Regions from separate parts of the Bradyrhizobium sp. 134 genome, predicted to be linked through region 4. Evidence: predicted binding sites of a transcription regulator. Region 4 holds the regulator's gene; each other region holds the start of a gene.

Region 1 (5,916 bases), on a different contig from region 4:
GCACGACGCCGATTGCGGGCGCGATGACGGCGGCCGCCCAGACCATCCGCAGCATCCTCGCGCGGCGCATCGCGATGAGATCGCCGGCCCCCACGACCACGGCGAGCCCCGACAACACCAGCACGACGCCGGCGCCGCCCACGACGGCGTCGAGGCCAAGCAGGCCCGAGATCAGCACCGCGCCAAGCGCCGGCGCCAGCGCGAAGAAGCAGACGAAATTGCGCGCGAGCGGCTCGACCGACGGGCGGTAGATGATCGGCGCCTCCTCGCTCTTGGGAACGAACAGGCCGGTGTTGAGCACGGTCAGCGCCGGGATCGCCGCCGCGCCGAGCAGGAGCCCTCCGAGCAGCCAGGCCGCGTGCAGCGCGCGGGCATTGAGTTCGGCAACCTGCGGCAAGGCCGGCAGGACGAACGCCTCGGCGCGCATCAGCCAGACGGCATAGGGCAATGCCAGCACGGCGACCACCACGAGCGCAAACAGCGGGTCGAATGCGCGTAGCGTGCGGCGGCCATCCGCGGTTGCGAGCGCGAAGACGACGATCAGCAGCAGCAGGAAGATCGCAGCCGGCGTCGTCAGCAGCAGGAGGCCCGCCTCGATCGACCAGGCAAACCAGGCGTTGCCGCGGCGCTGTCCGATGATCTGCCAGGAATGCAGCAGCAGCAGTGCCCAGAGCGGCCGCGCCAGCACCAGCGGGCCGAAGTCGAGTACGGGCGAGGAGAAGGCCAGCAGCGTCATGGTCAGCAGCACGGCAAGCACTGCCTGCTGGGCGCCGACCACCGCGCGGGACAGATGATAGAGCGCGATGAAGGTCGCGACCCCACAGAGCTCCGCCAGGACGTAGACGCCGAACACGTGGCCGCCGGCAGCGCGATAGGCGATGTCGGCGAGCCAGACCGGCAAGGGCGGGCCCAAATCAGTGCCGACCTGGTATTCGCGGCCGAAGGCCAGCAGAGTCGCGAGGCTGCCGGGCGGGCTGCGATAAAACACCAGCGCCACGAACAGCCACATCGCGGCCTGGAGCAGCACGGCGATCCAGACGATCAGCCGCGGCCGCGCGCGAATGAGCTCGATGACCAGGGAGGTAAACCGCATGCAACGTCCGAAAGATGCAGCCAACCCGTGAAGCCGGCCCTATTCGCTCACGACTATTTTGATAGAGGGCGCGACGCGTCGTGGCAACCGAGTCTCGTCTAGAGATTTGCCGACGCGTCGATTTCCGAGCTCGTGTCCACCTGCAGCTCGATCTCGGTCACCGCAAACAGATCCTGCGCCGGCTCGACCGTCCACGGCATGTGCTTGGCGCGTGCGGCGGCGACGGGGGCGAAGAAGCTGCGGTGGTGGACGGTGGGGCCGAGGCGGTTGAGCGCATCGAGGTGCTCGGGCACGGCGTAGCCCTTATGCTGCTCGAAACCGTACCCGGGGCAGTCCTGAGCCAGCGCGCACATCAGGCGGTCCCGCGTCACCTTGGCGACGATCGAGGCCGCTGCGATCGACAGGACGATGCCGTCACCGCCGATCACGGCCTCGCAATCGCATGCCGTGTCGAGCCGGTCGCGGCCGTCGACGAAGACGTGCCGGGGCTGCTCGGGCAGCGCCACGACGGCGCGCTTCAGCGCCCACAGCGAAGCGCGCAGGATGTTGTCGCGGTCGATGCGGGCGCGGGAGGCGACGGCCACGGAGACCTGGGCGGTGGCGCAGATCTTGTCGAACAGCCTTTCGCGCTCCTCGGCGGTCAGGCGCTTGGAATCGTCGATGCCGCGCGGGATGCGGTCGGGATCGAGAATCACCGCCGCCGCCACCACCGGACCGGCCAACGGCCCGCGGCCGGCCTCATCGCAGCCCGCCACCGGCCAGACGCCGCGCTTGATCAGCGCGCGCTCGCGGCGGAAGCTTGGGGCAACGATGATGGCGCTCTTGGTGCCGGCCAGCGCCTTGGCGATTTTCGGCGCAGCCTTCTTGTTCTCAGGCGCAACCTTCTTGGGCGCGCCTTTGGCCGGCTTCTTGGCGGATTGATCCCGAATCATGGCCGGGATCGTGCGCAAGCGGCATGGCCTGCGCAACCGGGAACCTCGGACAATTCCCGTTATTCAAGTCAGTCGCCCTATTCCGCCAGATGCACCCGTCGGTCCTCGCCGACTTCGATGCCGGGCGCGACCACGACTTCCCAGGGATGGCCGTCAGGATCGGCGAAATAGCCGGAATAACCGCCGTAGTCGGTCTCATGCGCGGCCTTCAGCAGCGCGGCGCCCTTGCTGACGGCGAAGGCCAGCACTGCGTTCACCTCCTCACGCGCGCGGCAGTTCCATGCGAGCGTCATGCCGCGAAACGTCGATGGCCTCGGCTGATCCGGCAATTTGGCGTCGGCCGCGAGCTGATCCCAGGGAAATCGCGCCAGCACCGGACCGCCGGTGTCATAGAACGCCACGGCCTCGCCGGTCACCTTGAGCCGGCGCGAGAAACCAAGCGCGTCGTAAAAGGCAATACTGGCGCGGATGCCGTTCACGCCCAGCGTGATGACGGTAAGTCGCGGGATCGGAGCTGGCAGTTCCTTACTCATGCGACGCCTCTCCCACTTTGTCCCTCAGAACAGGCTGAGCTGATCGCCGTTCCGCTTCGGCTTGGCAAAATGATCCGTCGTCAGCTTGGAGCGCCGCTTGTTCAGCCCCAGCCTGTCGCAGGCGATCTCGAAGCGGCGACCGATGGTCCAGGCCATCGGGCCGGTGCCCTTCATGCGCTCGCCCCATTTCGCGTCGTAGTCGCGGCCGCCGCGCATGTCGCGGATCAGCGTGAAGACGTGGCGATAGCGGTCCGGATAGTTCGCCATCAGCCATTCACGAAAGAGATCGCGCACCTCGAGTGGCAACCGCAGCAGCACGTAGGAGGCTTCCTTGACGCCGGCATGGGCGGCAGCATCCAGGATGCGTTCGATCTCGGAATCGTTCAGCGCGGGAATCACGGGCGCGACCATGACGGTGGTCGGAATGCCGGCCTCGGAAAGCTGCTTCAGCGCCTCCAGCCGCTTCGGCGGCGTGGACGCCCGCGGCTCCATGGTGCGCGCCAGCTTCGGATCGAGCGAGGTCACGGAGATGCCGACCTTGGCGAGGTTGCGTTTGGCCATGCGCGCGAGAATGTCGATGTCGCGGGTCACCAGCGCCGACTTGGTGACGATCCCGACGGGATGGCCGGCGCGCTCCAGCACCTCCAGAATGCCGCGCATGATTTTGCGCTCGCGCTCGATCGGCTGATAGGGATCGGTGTTGGTGCCGATCGCGATCATCCGCGGCTCGTAGCCCGGCGCCGCAAGCTCCTTCTCGAGCAGCGCCGGCGCCTCGGGCTTCACGAACAGCTTCGACTCGAAGTCGAGCCCCGGCGACAGGCCGAGATAGGCATGCGTCGGCCGCGCGAAGCAATAGACGCAGCCGTGCTCGCAGCCGCGGTAGGGATTGATCGAACGGTCGAAGCCGATGTCGGGAGATTCGTTGCGGGTGATCACCTTGCGCGAGGCGTCGATCCCGACCGTGGTCTTGAACGGAGGCAGTTCGTCAAGGCTCTGCCAGCCATCGTCGAATGCGACGCGCGCCTCGGCCTCAAAGCGGCCGCTGGCGTTGGACTGCGCGCCCCGGCCTCGCCTGCGCTGGCGGTCGATGGCGACCGCCAGCTCAGGGAAGTCAGAAGGCGCACCCGCCGGCTCGGAGGGCGCCGTGACCGGCGGGTGCTTGAGAGCATGAGAGGATGCTGGACTCATGAAGCCAAGATAGCACGTCGAAGGAACAAATCAAGAACACAAACCAAAAACGTGAAAACAACCCCATGCACAGTAGAGTTGCCCAAACTTCGCGCGCCTGCTTTTGACCTCACGCAACAGTGGCGTCACGGCGATCTCGTTTGATGCTGCCGAAGGATCGATCTAGCCGGAACTCGGTTGGTGACGATCCCGGGTGAAGTTCGGCAGGAACATGACAAATCAACAACAATTGGCCGCAGCGAGCAGCGACCTCAATCTGCTCGACCGCTATTGGCGCGCCGCGAACTATCTCTCCGTCGGGCAGATTTACCTGCTCGACAATCCGCTGCTGCGCGAGCCGTTACGGCCCGAGCACATCAAGCCGCGTTTGCTCGGCCATTGGGGCACGACGCCCGGTTTGAACTTCATTTATGCCCATCTCAACCGCGTCATCCGCGCGCTGGACCTGAGCGTGATCTATGTGTGCGGTCCCGGCCACGGCGGCCCCGGCATGGTCGCCAACACCTATCTCGAAGGCAGCTACAGCGAGATCTATCCCGATATCTCGCGCGATACCGACGGGTTGCGCAAACTGTTCAGGCAATTCTCCTTCCCCGGCGGCATCCCGAGTCACGCGGCGCCGGAGACGCCGGGCTCGATTCACGAAGGCGGTGAGCTCGGTTACGCGCTGGTGCATGCCTATGGCGCGGCATTCGACAATCCCGACCTGATCGTCGCCTGTGTCGTCGGAGACGGCGAGGCCGAGACTGGCCCGCTCGCGGCGTCCTGGCACTCCAACAAGTTCCTCAATCCTGCCCATGACGGCGCGGTGCTGCCGATCCTGCATCTCAACGGTTACAAGATTGCCAACCCAACCGTGCTCGGCCGGATGCGCGACGACGAGATCCGCGATCTCTTCCGCGGGCTCGGCCACGAGCCGCTATTCGTCGAGGGCGACGATCCGAAATTGATGCACCGGGCCATGGCGGACGCGCTCGACGTCGCGTTCGCCAGCATCCGGTCGATCCAGCAGCACGCCCGCGACGGCCGCAAGAGCGTCGAACGCCCGCGCTGGCCGATGATCGTGCTACGCAGCCCGAAGGGCTGGACCGGCCCCAAGGAAGTCGACGGCAAGAAGGTCGAGGGTTTTTGGCGTGCACATCAGGTGCCGGTCGCGAACTGCCGCGACAACCCGGCGCATCTGAAGATTCTCGAAGACTGGATGCGCAGCTACGAGCCGGAAAAGCTATTCGACGCGAACGGCGCGCTCGTTGCCGAGCTCCAGGCGCTCGCGCCCGAAGGCAATCGCCGCATGGGCGCCAATCCGCACGCCAATGGCGGCCTTCTGAAGAAGGAGCTGAAGCTGCCGGACTTCCGCAGCTTCGCCGTCAAGGTCCCTCAGCCGGGCGGCATCGTGGCGGAGGCAACCCGCGAGCTCGGCAAATTCCTGCGCGACGTCATCCGCCTCAACGCCGAGGCCCGCAACTTCCGCATCATGGGCCCGGACGAAACCGCCTCAAACCGGCTCGATGCGGTGTTCGAGGCCACCGAACGCGTTTGGATGGAGCCGACAAAACCTTACGACGTGCATCTCGCCCAGGACGGACGCGTGATGGAAGTCCTGAGCGAACATCTCTGCCAGGGCTGGTTAGAGGGCTACCTGCTCACGGGCCGGCACGGCTTCTTCTCCTGCTACGAGGCGTTCATCCACATCGTGGATTCCATGTTCAACCAGCATGCCAAATGGCTGAAAGTGACGCGGCATCTGCCGTGGCGACGCCCGATCGCCTCGCTCAACTATCTGCTGACATCGCATGTCTGGCGCCAGGACCACAACGGCTTCAGCCATCAGGACCCCGGATTCGTCGATCTCGTCGCCAACAAGAAGGCCGATATCGTCCGCATTTACTTCCCACCGGACGCCAACACGCTGCTGTGGATCGCCGATCACTGCCTGCGCACCTATGACCGCATCAACGTCATCGTGGCCGGCAAGCAGCCGGCGCCGCAATGGCTGTCGATGCAGGAGGCAGCCACGCACTGCGATGCCGGCATCGGCATCTGGAGCTGGGCCGGCACGGAAGACGCGAATGGCGAGCCCGATGTCGTGATGGCCTGCGCCGGCGACGTGCCGACACTGGAAACGCTCGCCGCCGTCGACCTGCTGCGCAAGGCGCTGCCCGAGCTGAAG
Region 2 (5,916 bases), on a different contig from region 4:
GCATGGTGGTGTCGCGGCCTGCCGCGCCGGCGGCGCCGCCTTGCGCGTGCGACGATGTCTTCACCGTATAGGCCGAATTGAAATCGCCAGTGATCTCAGCATGCGAGGTCGTGCTGATGCCGGCGACATTGCATTCGGAATCGCTGACATAACCGGTTGCGGTCTTCTTGATGTCCTGCTTGGCGCAGATCTGCTTGGCCATCGGGGAGATGTTGTTGTTCATCTCCTTGTCGACGGTCTCGTCGGTGCAGTGCTGCATGGTCATCTCGGGCACCGGCGTGCCGGTCCTGACCATCTTCAATTCCCACAGGCCCGCCTTGCGCACCGGCAGGTCGTCAGCGCGGGCGCTGGCTGCCGACAAGACGAGGCAAAGTGCGGAGCCGAGCAAAGCGAGTTTGCGTGTCATGTCGGAAGCTCCCGGCTGCGATGGCGGCGTTGCGAAAGCGCCTCAGTAGAGCGTGCGGATCGGCTGGTCGGCCGCGCCATAGGGCACCCAGCGGCAGGAGAACGAGATGTAGCCGCCCTCATAGGCCTGCATCGCCAGGAATTTGGCGACCTTGCCGTAGCGGGCGCAGTGATCGACCGCGACCTGCCGCGCATCGACCTGGGTTGCCATCGAATAGGCGATGATTCCGCCAGTGTCGTTGCCCTTGAACGGAGGCACCGGAAGCAGATCGGCGCGCGCCGACTGGCTCGCCATCATACCCAAGGCAAGTAGGCCCGCGGCCGCAATGATTCGCATTCCCGTCACTCCGATTGGTTGGCGGCAGTTTACGGTGTCGGCGCGGCGGTGGAAAGAACCGATGGCCGGTCCAACGCAGCATTGCGGTCAACTCGTCGGCAAGTGTTGCCGCGCTGCACTTGACCTCCCCCGGCCTTCGCGGCACCGTCCGACCCTTGCAGATCATGCTGTCTGGATCATCCATGCGCGCCTCGACCTTCCTGAAATCGCTCCGCTTTGCCGCCGTGCTCGGCCTCCTGTTCGGGGCGCTGTCGCTCGGTGAGGCCAGGGCCGCCAATCCGCTGGAGCTGAATTTCTGGCTGAGCGGGCCGCGTTATGACGGCAACGTTTCCGAATGCGACCGGGCGCTGCCGACGATCGCCAGCCAGTTCTGGGAGAAAGAAAGCTCGTTCTGGAATTCCTCGTTGAAGATCACCGGCTTCGCCGCGGTTCACGAGACCGCGTTCCGGCCTTGGGCATCGGATAACATCCCCCGCCGCTATTGCACCGGCGAGGCCATGCTCACGGACGGCAAGATGCGCAAGGTGCACTTCTCGATCGTCGAGGACGGCGGCTTCGCCGGCTACGGTCAGGGCGTGGAATGGTGCGTGGTCGGGCTCGACCGCAACTGGGCCTACAACCCGGCCTGCCGCGCCGCCAAGCAATAATTGCGCTGATCCGGACCGATCAGGCGGCCCAACGATGGTCGCCCGAAATTTGTTCTTGAAATGTTCCTATCGCCTGCTAGGCTCGTCTGCACAGTCTAGTTGAGGGGCGTCGCCATGTTTCATTCCAGATTGCATTCGTTCTCGCGCCTGATGATCTCGCTGACGCTTGCGGCCGGGCTGGCTGCACTGGCCGGCGGCGCAAAGGCCCAGGACAAGCGGCAGAACACGCCCGGTGAGTTCGACTTTTATGTGCTGTCGCTGTCGTGGTCGCCCTCCTTCTGCGAAGAGGCGGCGGAGCGCGGCGGCCGCTCGCAGATCCAGTGCAGCGGACGGCCCTACGCTTTCGTGGTGCATGGTCTGTGGCCGCAATATGAGAACGGTTTTCCGGAATATTGCCAGCGGCCTTCGCCGCGGCTGAACCGCAGCATCGTCTCCTCCATGCTCGATCTGATGCCGGCGCCGGGGCTGATCTTCAACGAATGGGACAAGCACGGCACCTGCTCGGGGCTCGCCGACCGCAGCTATTTCGAGACGATCCGGAAGGCGCGCGCCGCGATCAAGATTCCGGCCGAATATCTCGATCTATCGCAGGCCAAGACCGTGGCGCCGGCGGAAGTGGAGGAGGCCTTCATCAAGGCCAATCCGGGCCTCAGCAATGCCGCCGTCTCGATCACCTGCAACCGGACGCGGCTATCGGAAGTCCGCATCTGCCTCAGCAAGGACCTGCAATTCCGCGCCTGCGAGGAGATCGACCGCCGCGCCTGCCGTCGCGACCAGGTGGCGATGCCGCCGATCCGGGGTGGGTAGCCCAGGCGTCGTGCCTCTTTGCTCAGGCCGTCACGTGGCGTAGTGCTCTTGCATGAATTACCGCCACGCCTTCCATGCCGGCAGCTTCGCCGATGTCATCAAGCACATCGTGCTGGCGCGCATCATCACCTATCTCCAGGACAAGCCGGGCGCGTTCCGCGTCATCGACACCCATGCCGGCGCCGGCCTCTACGATCTCGAAAGCGACGAGGCGCGTCGCGGCGGCGAGTGGCTGACGGGCATTGCGCGGCTGATGCAGGCGCGGCTGTCGAACGACGCCATGGCGCTGACCAAGCCCTATCTGGACATCGTCCGCGCCTTCAATCCGAAGGGCGAGCTCAAGGCTTACCCGGGCTCGCCGCTGATCGCACGCGGCCTGCTGAGGCCGCAGGACCGCCTCTTGCTCTGCGAGCTCGAGCCGCAGGCGCGCAAGGCGCTGATCGGCGTGCTGCGCCACGACGAACAGGCCCGCGTGGTCGACCTCGACGGCTGGATGGCGCTGCCGGCTTTCGTGCCGCCGAAGGAACGGCGTGGGCTCGTGCTGATCGATCCCCCGTTCGAGGCGAAGGACGAGTTCGAAAAGCTCGAAGAGGCCTTCTCGACGGCTTTCGCGAAATGGCCGACCGGTATCTATGTAATCTGGTATCCCGCCAAGAGCCGGCGCGCCACCGACGCGCTGGTGCAATCAGTGGCGCGGCTCGCAGCCGCAGCAAAACCGCCGGGAAAATGCCTGCGCCTCGAATTCAGCGTGGCGCCACAAGCCGACGGCGCAGCCCTCACCTCCAGCGGGCTCTTGATCGTCAATCCCCCTTACACACTGCACGGCGAGCTCAAGACGATCCTGCCCGAGTTGGAAATGCCGCTCGGCCAAGGGGGCGCTGCCAGATTCCGATTAGAGGTGCCAAGGCCGTAACACTCCGGCATCTTGGGAAAAATATGCAGGAGCGGTGGTCAATCTGCAGAGAACCGTATTATGCTGTTGCGGTGACTGGCTTTACGTTCCGCTTCCGCGAATGGTTGCGGCGGAGTGAAGGCCTAAGAAAGATCCAGTCGGACCGAATGGTCTGCCCAAGGATGGCCAGCTCCCGGGCTTCGTAAGGCCCGGTCATGTCGTGACGTGCGTCTGCGTCACGACGGAGGAGCAATGAGGGGGAGTTTCCCGATGGCCATGACGGGAACGGTCAAGTTTTTCAACGGTGAGCGCGGCTACGGATTCATCAAACCGGACGACGGGGGCCGCGACGTCTTCGTGCATATTACTGCTGTGGAGCGGGCCGGACTGAAGGACCTTGCCGAAGGACAGCGTATTACTTTCGAAGTCGAACCGGACAAGAAGGGCAAGGGGCCGAAGGCGGTCGATTTGGTCATCCTTCCCTAGCGAGTCCGACGCGAAACACCGGCGCAAAAAAAAATCCCGGCCGCGAGCGGCCGGGAGGCTGTAGTCCGGTATTTTCTTCTTTGGGTATCAGAAGTGATAGTTCACGCCTGCGCGCACAACGCTGGCGCTATAGCCGTTTGACACGCCTGTAATCGCGAACTGACTCGTCGACAGATCGATGTAGAGATATTCGAGCTTGGCGCTCCAGTTCGGCGCGAAACCAACTTCCGCGCCGGCGCCGATGGTCCAGCCGGCGCTGGTATGCGACTCCGTCCAGCCGAACGTCTGCGCGCGCAGCTCGCCGAAGGCGAGGCCCGCCGTGCCGTAGAACAGCACGTTGCTGAGGGCATAGCCCGCGCGGCCGCGCAGGGTGCCGAACCACGGATTGGAGAACTTCCACGGCGCGAAGGTATCGTCGGCACCGGCGGCCTGGATGTCACCTTCGACACCGAACACCCACGGGCCGGTCTGGAAATTGTAACCGGCCTGAACGCCGCCGACGAAGCCCGACGGTTTTGCGGGATTGTTGTTCACCGAGCCCCATTCGTAGCCGAGATTGGCACCGAGATACGGACCGGCCCAGCTATAGGCGTTGAGCGGCTGATTGACCGTGTAGGGCGCACGCTGCCCGTAATTGAGATCGGCGGCCTCTGCCGAAGCCGTCCAGCCGACTGCAGCCAACGCGGCTGCGCCCACAACGAGCCTCTTCATCACATACTCCAACGCAACTGCCGTCACCCGGCGCGATGCCTGCGCCGCCGCGCGAGGCAAAACCGCATGGTTACGGAACCACAACTATTTCGCGTAACATTTATCGAGAGTTTTAAGTTAAAGGCCTGTTAAGCCGGGTTACCGCGCTGTTAACAGGCTTAAGCAAGCGTTACCGGGAACTGCGCCGCCATCCTGTGCGTGCCGCACGGCCGGAACTTCAAATCGGCACCCGCAACGCCTAAATTCGCACCATGGTTCACGATTCCACCGACAATCCGGACGACGCACGTGCGCGCAAACCCGTGCGCGGCAACGCGCCCGACGTCCCGCCCCAAGAGACGGAAGCGGCGCCGCCCGACCTCGATCCCGCCACAGCAAACGGGGACGACGAGGACGACGCACGGCTGCCGGACATCCTGGAAGAGAGCGGCACGGTCGGCGAAGAGCCGCTGGCGACCGGCCACGAGGCGATCGAACGCGCGGTCCGCCTCGCCCCCACCTCGCCCGGCGTTTACCGCATGCTCAATGGGAATGCCGACGTGCTCTATGTCGGCAAGGCCAAGAACGTCAAAAAGCGCCTGTCGAACTATGCGCGCCAGAGTGCGCCGCAGCCGGCGCGCATCCTGCGCATGATCGCCGCCACAGTTACCGTGGAAATCATCTCGACCCACACCGAGACCGAAGCGCTGCTGCTGGAGGCCAACCTCATCAAGCAGCTTCGGCCGCGCTTCAACGTGCAGCTGCGCGACGACAAGTCGTTTCCCTATATCCTGATCACGGGCGACCATTGGGCGCCGCAGATCCTGAAGCATCGCGGCGCGCAGACGCGGCCCGGTCGCTATTTCGGCCCGTTCGCCTCGGCCGGCGCCGTCAACCGCACCATCACCGCGTTGCAGCGCGCATTCCTGATCCGCTCCTGCACGGATTCCTTCTTCGAGAGCCGCTCGCGGCCCTGCCTGCTCTACCAGATCCGCCGTTGCGCCGGCCCCTGCACCCGCGAGATCGACTTCCCCGGCTACACGACCCTGGTGCGCGAGGCGAGCGACTTCCTGTCCGGCAGGAGCCATGCGGTGAAACAGGAGCTTGCCGCCGAGATGGAGAAGGCCTCCGGTGAGCTCGAATTCGAGAGCGCCGCGCTCTACCGCGACCGCCTCGCTGCGTTGTCCGCGATCCAGTCGCAGCAGGGCATCAATCCGCGCACGGTGGAAGAAGCCGACGTGTTCGCCATCCACCAGGAGGGCGGCTTCTCATGTGTCGAGGTGTTCTTCTTCCGCACCGGGCAGAACTGGGGCAACCGCGCCTATTTCCCGCGCGCGGAGAAGACGTATACGCCGGAAGAGGTGCTCGGCTCCTTCCTCGCCCAGTTCTATGACGACAAGCCGCCGCCGAGGAACATCCTGCTCTCGCACGAGATCGAGGAGAGCGAGCTGCTCGCCAACGCGCTGTCGATAAAGGCCGGCCGCAAGGTCGAGGTTTCCACGCCGAAGCGCGGCGAGAAGAAGGAGCTCGTCACCCACGCGCTCACCAACGCGCGCGAGGCCCTGGGCCGCAAGCTCGCGGACACCGCGACGCAGAGCCGCCTGCTGGACGCCATGGCTACGACCTTGAGCCTGCCGCATGCGCCGAAGCGG
Region 3 (5,916 bases), on a different contig from region 4:
GCATCGGTCATGATCAATCTCGGGCATGGTGATGGTGTCGAGAAAGCTGCGGCGGCGCATCGCTCACGCCAGCTGCCGCACATCTTCCGCGAGCGCGCGGTAGGACAGCGCCTCGGCGAGGTGCAGACGGCCGATTTTGTCGGCGCCGTCGAGATCGGCGAGCGTGCGCGCCACCCGGAGCACGCGGTGATAGCCGCGCGCCGACAGCCGCATGGTCTCGGCGGCGTCGCGCAGGAGCTTCTGGCCTTGCGCATCCGGCTTGGCGATCTCCTCCAGCACCGAGGCCGGCGCTTCGGCATTGGTGCGAACCTTCGGCAGGCCGGCGTTCGCGTAGCGTGCGAGCTGGATGTCGCGCGCCGCCGCCACGCGCGCGGCGACTTCGGCTGAGCCCTCCGCCGGCGGCGGCAGGATCAGGTCGGCCGCAGTCACCGCGGGAACCTCGATGCGCAGGTCGATGCGGTCCATCAGTGGCCCGGAGATGCGGGCCTGGTAGTCGCCGGTGCAGCGATCGATGCGGCCGCGCTTGCAGGCATAGCCGGGCTCGAACGCATTGCCGCAGCGGCAGGGATTCATCGCGGCGACCAGCATGAAGCGCGCGGGATAGGTGACGCGGTGATTGGCGCGGGACACCGAGACCTCGCCGTTCTCCAGCGGCTGGCGCAACGAATCCAGCACGCGCGGATCGAATTCGGGGAGCTCGTCGAGGAACAGCACGCCCTGATGCGCGAGCGAGATCTCGCCGGGCCGGGCGCGCATGCCGCCGCCGGTGAGCGCGGCCATGCTGGCGGAATGATGCGGCGATCGGAACGGCCGCCGCGCCGTCAGCGCGCCGCCCTCGATCTCGCCGGCAACAGAGGCGATCATCGAGACCTCGAGCAACTCGCCCGGTGACAGCGGTGGCAGGATCGAGGGCAGGCGTGCCGCCAGCATCGATTTGCCGGCGCCCGGCGCGCCGATCATGAGCAGGTGATGACCGCCGGCGGCCGCGATCTCCAGCGCCCGCTTGGCGCTCTCCTGTCCCTTGATGTCGCGCAGGTCGAGCGGCGAGGCAGCGGCTTCATGCACCTTCGGCACAGGCCGCGACAGCACCTGCGTTCCCTTGAAGTGGTTGGCGATCTGGATCAGCGAACTCGCGGCGATGATCTGGATGTCCGGACTCGCCCACGCCGCTTCCGAGCCGCAAGCCGCCGGACAGATCAGCCCCTCCTCGCGCACATTGGCGCCGATCGCGGCGGGAAGAACACCGGCCACCGGCGCGATCGATCCGTCGAGGCCAAGCTCGCCCAGAACAGTGAAGCCGGTCAGCGCATCCGGCGGGATCGCGCCGATCGCCCCCATCAGCCCAAGCGCGATCGGCAGGTCATAATGGCTGCCCTCCTTGGGCAGATCGGCGGGCGCGAGATTGACGGTGATCCGCCGCGCCGGCAGCGCCAGCCCCGAGGCGATCAGCGCCGAGCGGACCCGCTCACGTGCCTCCGACACCGCCTTGTCCGGGAGACCGACGATCGCGAAGGCCGGAAGACCCGGCGCGACCTGCACCTGCACGTCGACCGCACGGGCCTCGATCCCCTCAAAGGCGACGGTAGAAACCCGCTGAACCATGCCCGAACCAGCCTGCCCTTTTGCACAATTAGGGGTAGCAGAGCGGGCCGGTTCTTGCAAGAACAATACAGGAACATGCCTAGGAGCCGGGAGGCCCTAACTGATCGTAAACACGACGAAGACACTACGCCTCGAATGCAAGCTGCTCTGCTCAGCACATCCCAACGAATGTCCGCTACTCCTAGGGGTGCGGGATGGGCCGTGGTCTAACGGGTGAACAATTCAAATGCTTGCAAATCGCCGGAGAAGCGAACGACGGATGTGCACGCGGCTCGCCAAGATTCACTTTGGCGCGGGTTCGCTGCCGCGGGACTGCACGATCACGGATATTTCGGATGGCGGCGTGAAAGTGGTGGCGGAGTTCCTGGAAGTGCCGCCGCAATTCACCATCATCTTCGCGCCCGACTATTCCCGGCAGTGCCGCCTGCGCTGGCGCATCGGCTGCGAGTTCGGCGCTGAATTCACCGACTGAGCCGCGCAAGCGCCCCGCCTTAACGGGACTTTAGCGTTAATCGGTAAGCATCTCTGATCAGTCGCCGAGTGATCAGAGTATGTCCAAGCGTTTGTCCGTCGCCTCTCCTCCGGCGAGATATCTGTTTTCCGCGCTTCTGATCCTGGCTCTTGGCGGCTGTCAGACCACTGGCATCGAGGACATCACCGGCGCGCTCGGCGGAAAGTCGGAAACGGCTGGCAGGGCCGACACCAAGCCGGACGTGAGGCCGGACATGGACGCGCTGCGCGAGCGCTATCGCGCCAAGCCTGGTGATCCCAACGTCGCGTTCGAATACGGCAAGGCGTTGCGCCAGACCGGCCAGCGCGCGCAGGCGCTCGCGGTGCTGGAGCAGGCCGTGCTCGCCCATTCCAGCAACAAGGCGCTGCTCGCAGGCTACGGCCGCGCGCTCGCCGACAGCGGCAGTTTCCAGCAGGCGTTCGACGTTCTCGGCCGCGCGCATTCGCCCGAGGATCCCGACTGGCATATCCTGTCGGCGCAGGGCGCCGCCCTCGATCAACTCGGCCGCAACGAGGAAGCGCAGCAATATTACGCCGCCGCGCTCAAGATCGTGCCGGACGAGCCGTCGGTGCTGTCCAATCTCGGACTGTCCTACATGCTGCAGAACAATCTGCCGCGGGCAGAGGAAACGATGCGCCGGGCGCACGCGCGCAATCCCGCCGATCTCCGCGTGCGCGCCAATCTCGCGCTCGTGCTGGGACTGGAAGGAAAGCAGGCTGAGGCCGAAACCATCGTGAAGGCGGACCTGCCGCCGGATCAGGCGGCGGCAAAGGTCACGGCGCTGCGGCAGTTGCTGGTGAAGAAGCAGCAGCGGGCGGAGAAGTAACCCGCCCTCGCGCGTCAGGAAGCCTTGCTCAGGATGCCTGGCGATGCGGGGCTGACCCGCGCCCCGACCTACCCTTCAGCTTCTTCAGCAGCGGCCCGAGCAGCGAGCGCTTCGGCTTCTTCACCTCGCCGCGCCCGGCAAGGCGGTTCGCCATGTTCTGGAACAGTTCGGTGGTGCGGTGGCTCTTGGAGACCTCCGCGATCATCTGGCCGTTGTTGGCCGCGGTCGAGAACAGCTTCGAATCGAACGGGATCACCGCGATCGGCTGGCTCTCCATGGTCTTGGCGAAGGCCTTGACCTCGATCTCCGCACGCTTGGGCATGCCAACCTGGTTGATGCAGTAGAGCGGTGGCCGGTCGTTCGGCCGCGCCGCCTTCAATACATTCAGCATGTTCTTGGTGTTGCGCAGGTTCGCAAGGTCGGGCTCGGCCACGATCACGATGTCGTCCGCGTTGACCAGCGCACGCCGCGTCCAGCCGGACCATTGATGGGGAACGTCGAGCACGATGCAGGGCGTGGTCATGCGCAGCGTGTCGAACACCGCGTCGAAGGCCTCCGCGCCGAAATCGTAGACGCGGTCAAGGGTGGCAGGCGCGGCAAGGAGGCTGAGACGCTCGGTGCATTTGGAGAGCAGACGCTCCATCAGGGCCGTGTCCGGCCGATCCTGCGACAGCACCGCATTGGCGATGCCCTGCACCGGGTCCTGGTTGTAGTCGAGACCCGCGGTGCCGAAGGCGAGATCGAGATCGATCACGACGGAATCGAGTGCGAGGTCGCGGGCGATGGTCCAGGCCACATTGTGCGCGACGGTGGAGGCGCCGACACCGCCCTTGGCGCCGACCACCGCGATGACGCGGCCGGTGATGATGGTTTCGGACGCCGAGAACAGGCTGCAGATCGAGCGGACGACGTCGAGCGTCTCGACCGGTCCCACCACATAGTCGTTGACGCCGCGGCGGACCAGCTCGCGATAGGGCGCGGTGTCGTTGGGATTGCCGATCACGACCACACGGGTGCCGGGATCGCAGACGCCGGCGAGGTCGTCGAGGCCCTCGAGGATGTCGCGGGTGCCGTCGGATTCGATCACGATGACGTTCGGCGTCGGCATCGTTTCATAGACTTCGATTGCCGCAGCTAAGCCACCGTCCTTGGCGGTGAGATGCGCCTTGGCGAGGCGGCGATCCTGCCCGGCCGCGGTCACCGCGGCGAGCGTCTGCTCGGTCTCGCAAAAGGCCTGCACGGAGATGCGAGGAACCGGCGCAATGTGTTCCTCGGGGTGCTGCGGATCGTCCGCTTCTTCGTCGTGGACGCGTGTCATCTGCCTGTATCGCTGAGTTTGGCCTTGTCGGCGTCTGGATTCATGGTCGCGATCGGCGTGCCCTTGCGATAGCGCTCGAAGGCCACGTCACGCCGTGCGTTATAGGCCGGCGTCTCGGACCGCGGCTGCTCGAGGTCGGCCGGATTGTCGATCATGGCCGCGAGGTTGCGCTGGCTGGCGCAGCCCAGATTGAAATAGGGCCGGTTCTCATTGTAGCCGGGGTCGAGGATGGAGGGGCCGAGATCTTCCGGCCACAGCCCGCAGGGGCCCGCGACCGCGGCGATCCGGGAATAGCTCAGACGGATGGTGGGCAGCAGTCCGGGATCCTCGGGCCGATAGGGATGCTGGACGATGGCACGCGCGGGTACGCCGCCGGAGGCGAGCACGGAACGGATCTCGTGATAGGTCGCTGCCGCCGCGCGCGAATTCGCGGCGTTGACGGGGACGTCGACGATGACCGAGCCGGTGCCTTCGCGCACCCAGTCCCGGGCAATGCCGGCGACGTCCGCGTGCTGCGCGGCCGAGAGGCCGCCGCGAGCCTTGCCGACGAAGATCACGATCGACTTCTTGGCTTCCTCGACCGCGATCGGGTGACGCTGGCGATAGTCGGTCGGCACCGTCTGGGTGACGACCTCGCCGGTGGTGTTGCAGGCGCCCAGCATGACGGAGAGCCCCGTCAGTGCCAGCGCGACGCTCAACTTGCGACGTCGATCGGCCATGGTCTTCGTCATCGCTTCATCCCCTCGTGCCCCGTCTCTCGCCGTCTCTCGCCGTCTCTTGCCCCGTTCCCGAGCCGTCCGTTCGTCATCAGTCGATGATGAAGCCGAAATCACCGGGCGAGCCCGCGATCGGATCGACGCGGCGCGCGATGCCATAGAGGCGGTTCATGCGGCCGAGCAGCGCGGTCTGGGCATCGGACGCCGGCGCGAAGCCGTCGTCGGGTCGAGACAGCTCCTTCTGAGCCACCGCGCGCACCACATAGGGCGTCACGATCACCATCAGCTCGGTCTCGTTGTTGACGAAGTCCTGGCTGCGGAACAGCGCGCCGATGATCGGCACCTGGTCGACGCCGGGCAGGCCGTTGATCGCCTGTTTGGTCTGCTGCTGGATCAGGCCGGCCATCGCCATCGAGCCGCCCGAGGGAATTTCCAGCGTCGTTTCGGCGCGGCGGGTCTGGATCGACGGGATGGTGATTGAGTTGGTCGAGTTCGAGGACAGCGCCTGGGTGACCGTGATGGCGCTCTGGTTCGACAGCTCGGACACCTCGGTCATGACGCGCAGGCTGATCCGGCCCTCGCTCAATACCACCGGGGTAAAGTTCAGGGAGATGCCGAACTTCTTGTAGGTGATCTGGGTGGTGCAAACGTGGGTGACGGGATCGCAGGCATAGCCGGACGGAATGGGGAATTCGCCGCCGGCGATGAAGGTGGCGGATTCGCCGGAGATCGCGGTCAGGCTCGGCTCGGCGAGCGTGCGCATGACACCGGCACTTTCCATCGCGCGCATCGTGGCGCTGACGGTCGCGAAGCCCTTGGTGAGCCCGGCGACACCTAATCCGTTGTTGCTGACGATCGGTCCGCCGCTGACCGAGAACGGGTTCGAATTGTTGAAGTTCACCACCGCGGTGCCGGCATTCAGGCTGGCGCTGAGATCGACGCC
Region 4 (5,916 bases):
AACCCGATCACTTTGTGCATTTTTATACAGAGTTCCCGGAACGGAATACCACCTTCCGGACTCTTAGAGTCCGTTGGGACTTCTACGGACGGATGCATCATCGTGTTGGGCAAAACCTACCTCACCAAGCAGGCCTCTCTTCTTCTTGAATTCGCGAGGACAACTTCAGATTCGGACCTTTCCGCCAAGCTTGTGAGCAAGGCCGCCGACCTGAAATCCCAGGCCGATCCGCTGCCCGACAAGGATCAGGGACCCAAGGCGCCCGACGTAACTCACGGGCAGCCAGGGAGCTGATCGATGCAGTCCGGGGCGCTCGTCGTTCTCGTCTTGCCATGACCACTGTCCTGCCGATCTGACACGTTCTTCGGATCATGCCGCAACGCGCTTGATCCTGCCTTCCGGAACAATGCGGTGGGATGACTGCACCCGCTCAGCCGTTTTTGCCTCTGCGCGCGCGCTCGGCTAGAAGACGTGCGGAACATTCGCCCGAACGTGCCGAGCAGGAGTTTTCGCCGTGGCCTTGATGCCGGTTTCCGACGCGCTTGCCGCGGTGCTGGCGGGTGCAGAGCCGCTGCCGGATGAAATGATTTCCCTCGACCAGGCCTACCATCGCGTGCTCGCGGGTGACGTGGCGGCGCGGCGCACGCAGCCGCCGCAGGCGATGTCGGCGATGGACGGCTACGCGGTGCGCGCGGCCGATGCCGCGACGATCGATTCGGAGCTCACCATCATCGGCGAAGTCGCGGCGGGCCGACCGTTCGCGGGGATGGTCGGCGCCGGCGAGGCCGTGCGGATCTTCACCGGCGGCGTCGTTCCCGGTGGCGCGGACGCCGTCGTGATCCAGGAGGACACCGTCGCCGCCGGCAAGCGCATCACGATCAAGGAAGCCGCGATCGCCGGTCGGCACATCCGCCCCGCAGGCGTCGATTTCCGCGAGGGCGACGTGCTCCTGCGCAAGGGAAATCGTCTCACCGAGCGCGACCTCGCCCTCGCCGCCGGGATGAACCATCCGCACCTTGGCGTTTTCAGGCGTCCGAAAGTCGCGATTCTCGCCACCGGCGACGAGCTGGTGATGCCGGGCACCATGCCCGGCCACGGCCAGATCGTCTATTCCAACGGCTACGCCCTGCACGCGCTCGCCCGCAGCGAGGGCGCCGAGACCATCGACCTCGGTATTGCCGCCGACACGCTGGAGGCGACCGCCGCCGGCATCCGCCGCGCCCGCGAGAGCGGCGCCGACATCCTGATCACGACCGGCGGCGCATCGGTCGGCGACCACGATCTGGTCCAGCAGGCACTGCGGGTCGAAGGCATCGCAATGGCGTTCTGGAAGATCGCGATGCGGCCAGGCAAGCCGATGATGCACGGGCGGCTCGGCGCAATGGGTGTGATCGGCCTGCCGGGCAATCCCGTGTCGTCCTACGTGTGCGCTTTCCTGTTCATGGTGCCGCTGATTCGCGCCCTGTCGGGCCGTTCGGTGATTCACCATCGCCGTGAACGCGCCGTGCTCGGCCGCGACGTCGGCGCCAACGACCAGCGCGAGGACTATCTGCGCGCGCATCTGGAGGAGCGTGACGATGGCACGCGCGTCGTTCTTCCCGTCAATCATCAGGACTCTTCGCTGCTTGCGAATCTCGCTGCAGCACAGGTACTTCTCGTGCGCGCACCGTTCGCGCCGAAGGCCGAAGCCGGCACGGCTTGCGAAGTGTTGCGGCTCCCCGTCTGAGCGTCCGGCAATGCACGTTCCGCGAACTTTGCTCTGTTCACGGTAAATTAAGCAGTTGCGGAACATGTATCGAACATATAGTGTCCGTTCATGATTTGTTTCGAGCATGTAGCGGCTTATTGCCGAATTCAGCGTCTCGGAATCGGACGACATCAACCGGGGGACTTTGGTCGAGATGTTAACGCGCAAACAATACGAGCTTCTGCGGTTCATCAGTGAACGTCTGAAGGAAAGCGGCGTACCGCCCTCCTTCGACGAGATGAAGGATGCGCTCGACCTGCGCTCGAAGTCGGGCATCCATCGCCTGATCACGGCGCTCGAGGAGCGTGGCTTCATCCGACGCCTGCCCAACCGCGCCCGTGCGATTGAAGTCATCAAGCTGCCGGAGCTCCAGGCAGCCGCCGGCAGCCGCCGCGGCTTCACGCCGAGCGTCATTGAGGGCAATCTCGGCAAGGTGCGTGCGAGCTCCAGCCTGCCCGCGGACGAGGGCGAACGTCCCGTCGCGGTGCCGGTGATGGGTCGCATCGCGGCCGGCACGCCGATCGAGGCGTTGCAGACCCGCAGCCATACTATCAGCGTACCGCCTGACATGCTCGGCTCGGGCGAGCATTACGCGCTCGAAGTGCGCGGTGATTCCATGGTCGAGGCCGGCATCCTCGATGGCGACATGGCGCTGATTCAGCGAAACGAGAGCGCCGATACCGGCGACATCGTGGTGGCGCTGATCGACGACGAGGAAGCCACGCTGAAGCGCTTCCGCCGTCGCGGCGCCTCGATCGCGCTCGAGCCCGCCAACGCGGCCTATGAGGTCCGCATCCTGCCACCCAACCGGGTGAAGATTCAGGGCAAGCTGATCGGGCTTTACCGGAAGTACTGATACCGGGCGTCCTTGATACCGGGAGTACTTCATACCGGAGGTGCTTGGCGCCGCGCGCGCTTCCGATCGGCATCGCCGGTCAGGGATTGGAGCGGATCATCGTCCGCTCCGGCTGGGTAGTCTTTCTGGTTCTGCACAGACTATCCGGCCCCTCCTTCGGCGCTGGCTCCTCGCGACGCCCACGAAGCGGAACTGGTTCGCGGCGCAAGTGTTCGAGGAAACAGCGGCCAGCGATCAAGCTCGACCGTTGCGGTCAAGCCGGCGATATTCGCGCACGCGCCTCCCGAATGCATCGCAGCAGGCTTTGTTCCTATTGAATGCGGGAAAGATAATGTGATCGCGGCTTGCGGAAACCAGCCGCAGATTTGCCCACAACCAAGCAGAGCGTTCATGCTTCAACTCTGATAGAGGCCTGCGCCTCGATTAAGAGACGCGGGTTGCTATCCCAGCATGAGGAGCACCCGATGTGTGACTACAGCCTGCATGCCGTCGCGTCGCGCCCCGCCGAAGTCGGCGAGACGATCGTCACGACAAGCTTCCGCGGCACCTCGACGCGCGGCTTCGCCTCGGCAGCCGATCCGTCTGTTGCCGTGTGCCTGCTGCCGGGAACGGAGCTCGCCTTCGCCGACGACGTTCGCTACGACAATCGCTGGATCTGGACGCGCACCATCAATTCCCGCGTGGGCAAGTTCGGCAAGATCGACCCGCACGTTCCCGACCGCCATCATGACGCGATCGAATTCCCGGACGGCAAATATGTGCTGGTGACGCAGCTCGTCGAAGGCCAGCGCGCGACCGTGCTGCAACTGCCTGTGACCGAGCCGGTGACGGAGCGCGAGCACAAGGCGCAGGTCATCGCCGACAGGCAGCCGACCGTCACGCGCCTGCCGATCGGCTGACGCAGCCGGCTACGAGGTCGGAGGTCAAGATTGAATCGCCATCGCCGGCCGTGGCCGGCGAGATGGCGTGGTTTGCGCCCAGCGAATCCGAGCAGATGCACCGATCCACTGCATTGCTCCGCACCGTCAGATCAATCGTCGGCCTGCAAGTCGGTCTCCGCCGGCGTTGCGTCCTTGATGCGGGGCGCGATCGCCTTCGGCGCAAGGCTGCCGTCGAAATCACCCTCGCCTGCGCCGGCTGGCAACCAGGGGCGGCTCGCGCCTCTCGCCCTCACCGCGTGAACCACAAAGCCGTCACCACGCTGCGTCAGCGCCAGCGCACTCTGACTGGCGAGCCGTTGCCGATCGACCACCATCGCCGCGCAATCGGGCGGCGCGGGGCGTGTCGTCACCACCAGCGCGGCCCGACTACAATCGTCCGCAAGAGCGTCGACGCGCAGTGCCAGCGCGACCAACCTCCCGTCGGCCAGTGGCGTCACGCAGCCCGATTCGTCACATGACACGCCATCGGCCAGCGAGGCTCTGCCGGCATCGCGCGGATCGGCGTCGGCAGCGAGCCATTCCTTGAGCAAAAAGCTGTCCTTGCTCGTCCTGATCAGGTGCAGATATCCGTCCCTGCCCCGCACCGCGACGCTGGCGCCATCCCCGGCAATCAGGATGTCGGGCTGCCGCGCCGACAGTCCCCAGAGGATCGCTGCCAGCAGGACCAGGGCGCCGGACCAGCGTAGCGGCGTGCGCAACAAGCCTAGCACAATGATTCCCAGGCTCGCCGCGATCAGCGACGTGATCCCGAACGCCGGGATGCGGCCGACCGCGCCCGGCAATGCCGCGACCCAGCGCGAGACCGCGACCATCCACTCGATGCCGATCCCCATCAGCCACCAGAACACGCTGTCCAGCCCGAACGGCGCAGCAAGCAGCCCCAACAATCCCGCCGGCATCACCAGCGCCGAGACCACCGGCATCGCGCAGAGATTGGCAAGCACGCCAAACGGCGTGACACGGTGGAAATGGAAAGCGGCGTAGGGCGTGGTCGCAAGTCCCGCAATCAGCGAGGCCATGAACAGCATCGCGATCTCGCGGCCACCCCACATCGCAATGCGCGCGGTCGCCGAATGGTCCGGCGAGGCAAACAAATTGGGCATGCCGATCTGCACCAAGGCGACGAGCCCGAGCGTTGCCGCAAACGACATCTGAAAACTCGGATGCACCAGTGCTTCCGGCGCGACCGCCAGCACGATCAGCGCGGCGACAGCAAGCGTGCGAAAGGTGATGGCGCGGCGATCGACCATCACCGCGATCAGCACTACCGCCGTCATGAAGAACGATCTTTGCGTTGCGACCTCCGCGCCCGACAGCAGCAGGTAGAACGCAGCAGCGACCAGCGCGGCGGCCGCCGACCATTTCTTGATGGCGAAGCCGGCCGCAAGTCCCGGGATCAGAGCGAGCAGCGCCCGCACCGCGAAGAACACGACACCGGCAACGACGGCCATGTGATAACCGGAAATCGAGAGCACGTGGCCGAGACCGGAGATGAACATCGCATCGTTGACGGGCGTGGTGATCGCATCGCGCCGCCCGGTAAGCAGCGCGGTCGCGATCGCCCGGTTGTCGCCGTCGAGCGTCGCCCGGATGCGGGCATCGATCGCATCGCGCAGGCCTTGCATGAAGGCCGCATAACGCAGCCGCAAGCCGGCGGTCTCAGGCGGCGGCGCCGCCGTGATTGCGCCCATCGCGAAACCGGAGGCGCCGATGCCCTGGAAGAACATGTCACGCGAAAAGTCGTAGCTGCCGGGCCGCACCGGCGCGAGCGGCGGCATCAACCGTGCCTTCAGCTGAACGAAGCTACCGACCTCCGGCGCGGTGCCTTTGCGGACCGACAGGCGCACGCGCTCAAGCCTGACGTCGCTGCGTTGCGCCTCCATCGCAGTGACGCGCAGCACGAAACGATCGGTACGCTCGCGGATGTCGCGAGCCTCGACAAAGCCCGACAACGACACCGAATAGAGCGCCTTTGCCAGCACCGGGTGGGCGATGCGCGCCGTCTTCCAGGTCGCGACGGCAAAGCCGGCCGCGACCGCCGCGATCATGATGGCTGGGGCGAACAGCCGGCTCCGCCGCAACAGAGCCGCGCCAAGCAGGAGTGCGATGGCGGTCGTGGCAACGACCCACAGTACTGGCTCGTGATCGGCAGAGAAATAAAGCGCGATGCCGCAGCCAAACGCTACGGGCACCCACGGCAACAGCCGCCCGGCGCCAGCCTCGGCGCGTAGCCATGCGCGGAGGGTCTCGGCCAGCGATGTCCAGAGGTCGAGGCCTGCAGGCGCGAGGCCGCCCGCGGACGCGGTGCGGCCCGCGGGCCACGTCCCTGCGATCCCCTGCGACCGTACCGGCCGGCCCGGCTCCGCCATTTC

What was found. Region 4 encodes LexA, which represses DNA repair genes until DNA is damaged. Its sites were predicted from a motif close to TGTTCNNNNTGTGTTCNG; they were not measured.
Region 1: the regulator LexA is predicted to act here: its motif matches at 3,768-3,785, upstream of IVA75_RS39330 (PA0069 family radical SAM protein).
Region 2: the regulator LexA is predicted to act here: its motif matches at 1,440-1,457, upstream of IVA75_RS29080 (ribonuclease T2).
Region 3: the regulator LexA is predicted to act here: its motif matches at 1,661-1,678, upstream of IVA75_RS11370 (YifB family Mg chelatase-like AAA ATPase).

Annotation. Positions count from the first base shown of each region.
Region 1 covers NZ_JADPKX010000087.1:65,098-71,013, forward strand. The annotation lists gene IVA75_RS39315 (glycosyltransferase family 39 protein) at 1-1,093, opposite strand, end outside; gene IVA75_RS39320 (ribonuclease HII) at 1,192-2,025, opposite strand; gene IVA75_RS39325 (VOC family protein) at 2,103-2,558, opposite strand; gene IVA75_RS39330 (PA0069 family radical SAM protein) at 2,583-3,746, opposite strand; gene IVA75_RS39335 (phosphoketolase family protein) at 3,958-5,916, shown strand, end outside.
Region 2 covers NZ_JADPKX010000073.1:233,216-239,131, forward strand. The annotation lists gene IVA75_RS29065 (DUF3617 family protein) at 1-406, opposite strand, end outside; gene IVA75_RS29070 (hypothetical protein) at 449-742, opposite strand; gene IVA75_RS29075 (hypothetical protein) at 925-1,389, shown strand; gene IVA75_RS29080 (ribonuclease T2) at 1,504-2,196, shown strand; gene rlmJ (23S rRNA (adenine(2030)-N(6))-methyltransferase RlmJ) at 2,249-3,109, shown strand; gene IVA75_RS29090 (cold-shock protein) at 3,359-3,574, shown strand; gene IVA75_RS29095 (outer membrane protein) at 3,662-4,285, opposite strand; gene uvrC (excinuclease ABC subunit UvrC) at 4,537-5,916, shown strand, end outside.
Region 3 covers NZ_JADPKX010000034.1:353,985-359,900, forward strand. The annotation lists gene IVA75_RS11365 (hypothetical protein) at 1-11, opposite strand, end outside; gene IVA75_RS11370 (YifB family Mg chelatase-like AAA ATPase) at 64-1,602, opposite strand; gene IVA75_RS11375 (PilZ domain-containing protein) at 1,829-2,074, shown strand; gene IVA75_RS11380 (tetratricopeptide repeat protein) at 2,154-2,939, shown strand; gene IVA75_RS11385 (AAA family ATPase) at 2,968-4,257, opposite strand; gene IVA75_RS11390 (CpaD family pilus assembly protein) at 4,254-4,988, opposite strand; gene IVA75_RS11395 (type II and III secretion system protein family protein) at 5,065-5,916, opposite strand, start outside.
Region 4 covers NZ_JADPKX010000069.1:222,161-228,076, reverse strand. The annotation lists gene IVA75_RS26220 (hypothetical protein) at 103-294, shown strand; gene glp (gephyrin-like molybdotransferase Glp) at 515-1,726, shown strand; gene lexA (transcriptional repressor LexA) at 1,902-2,603, shown strand; gene IVA75_RS26205 (hypothetical protein) at 3,068-3,502, shown strand; gene IVA75_RS26200 (ComEC/Rec2 family competence protein) at 3,634-5,913, opposite strand.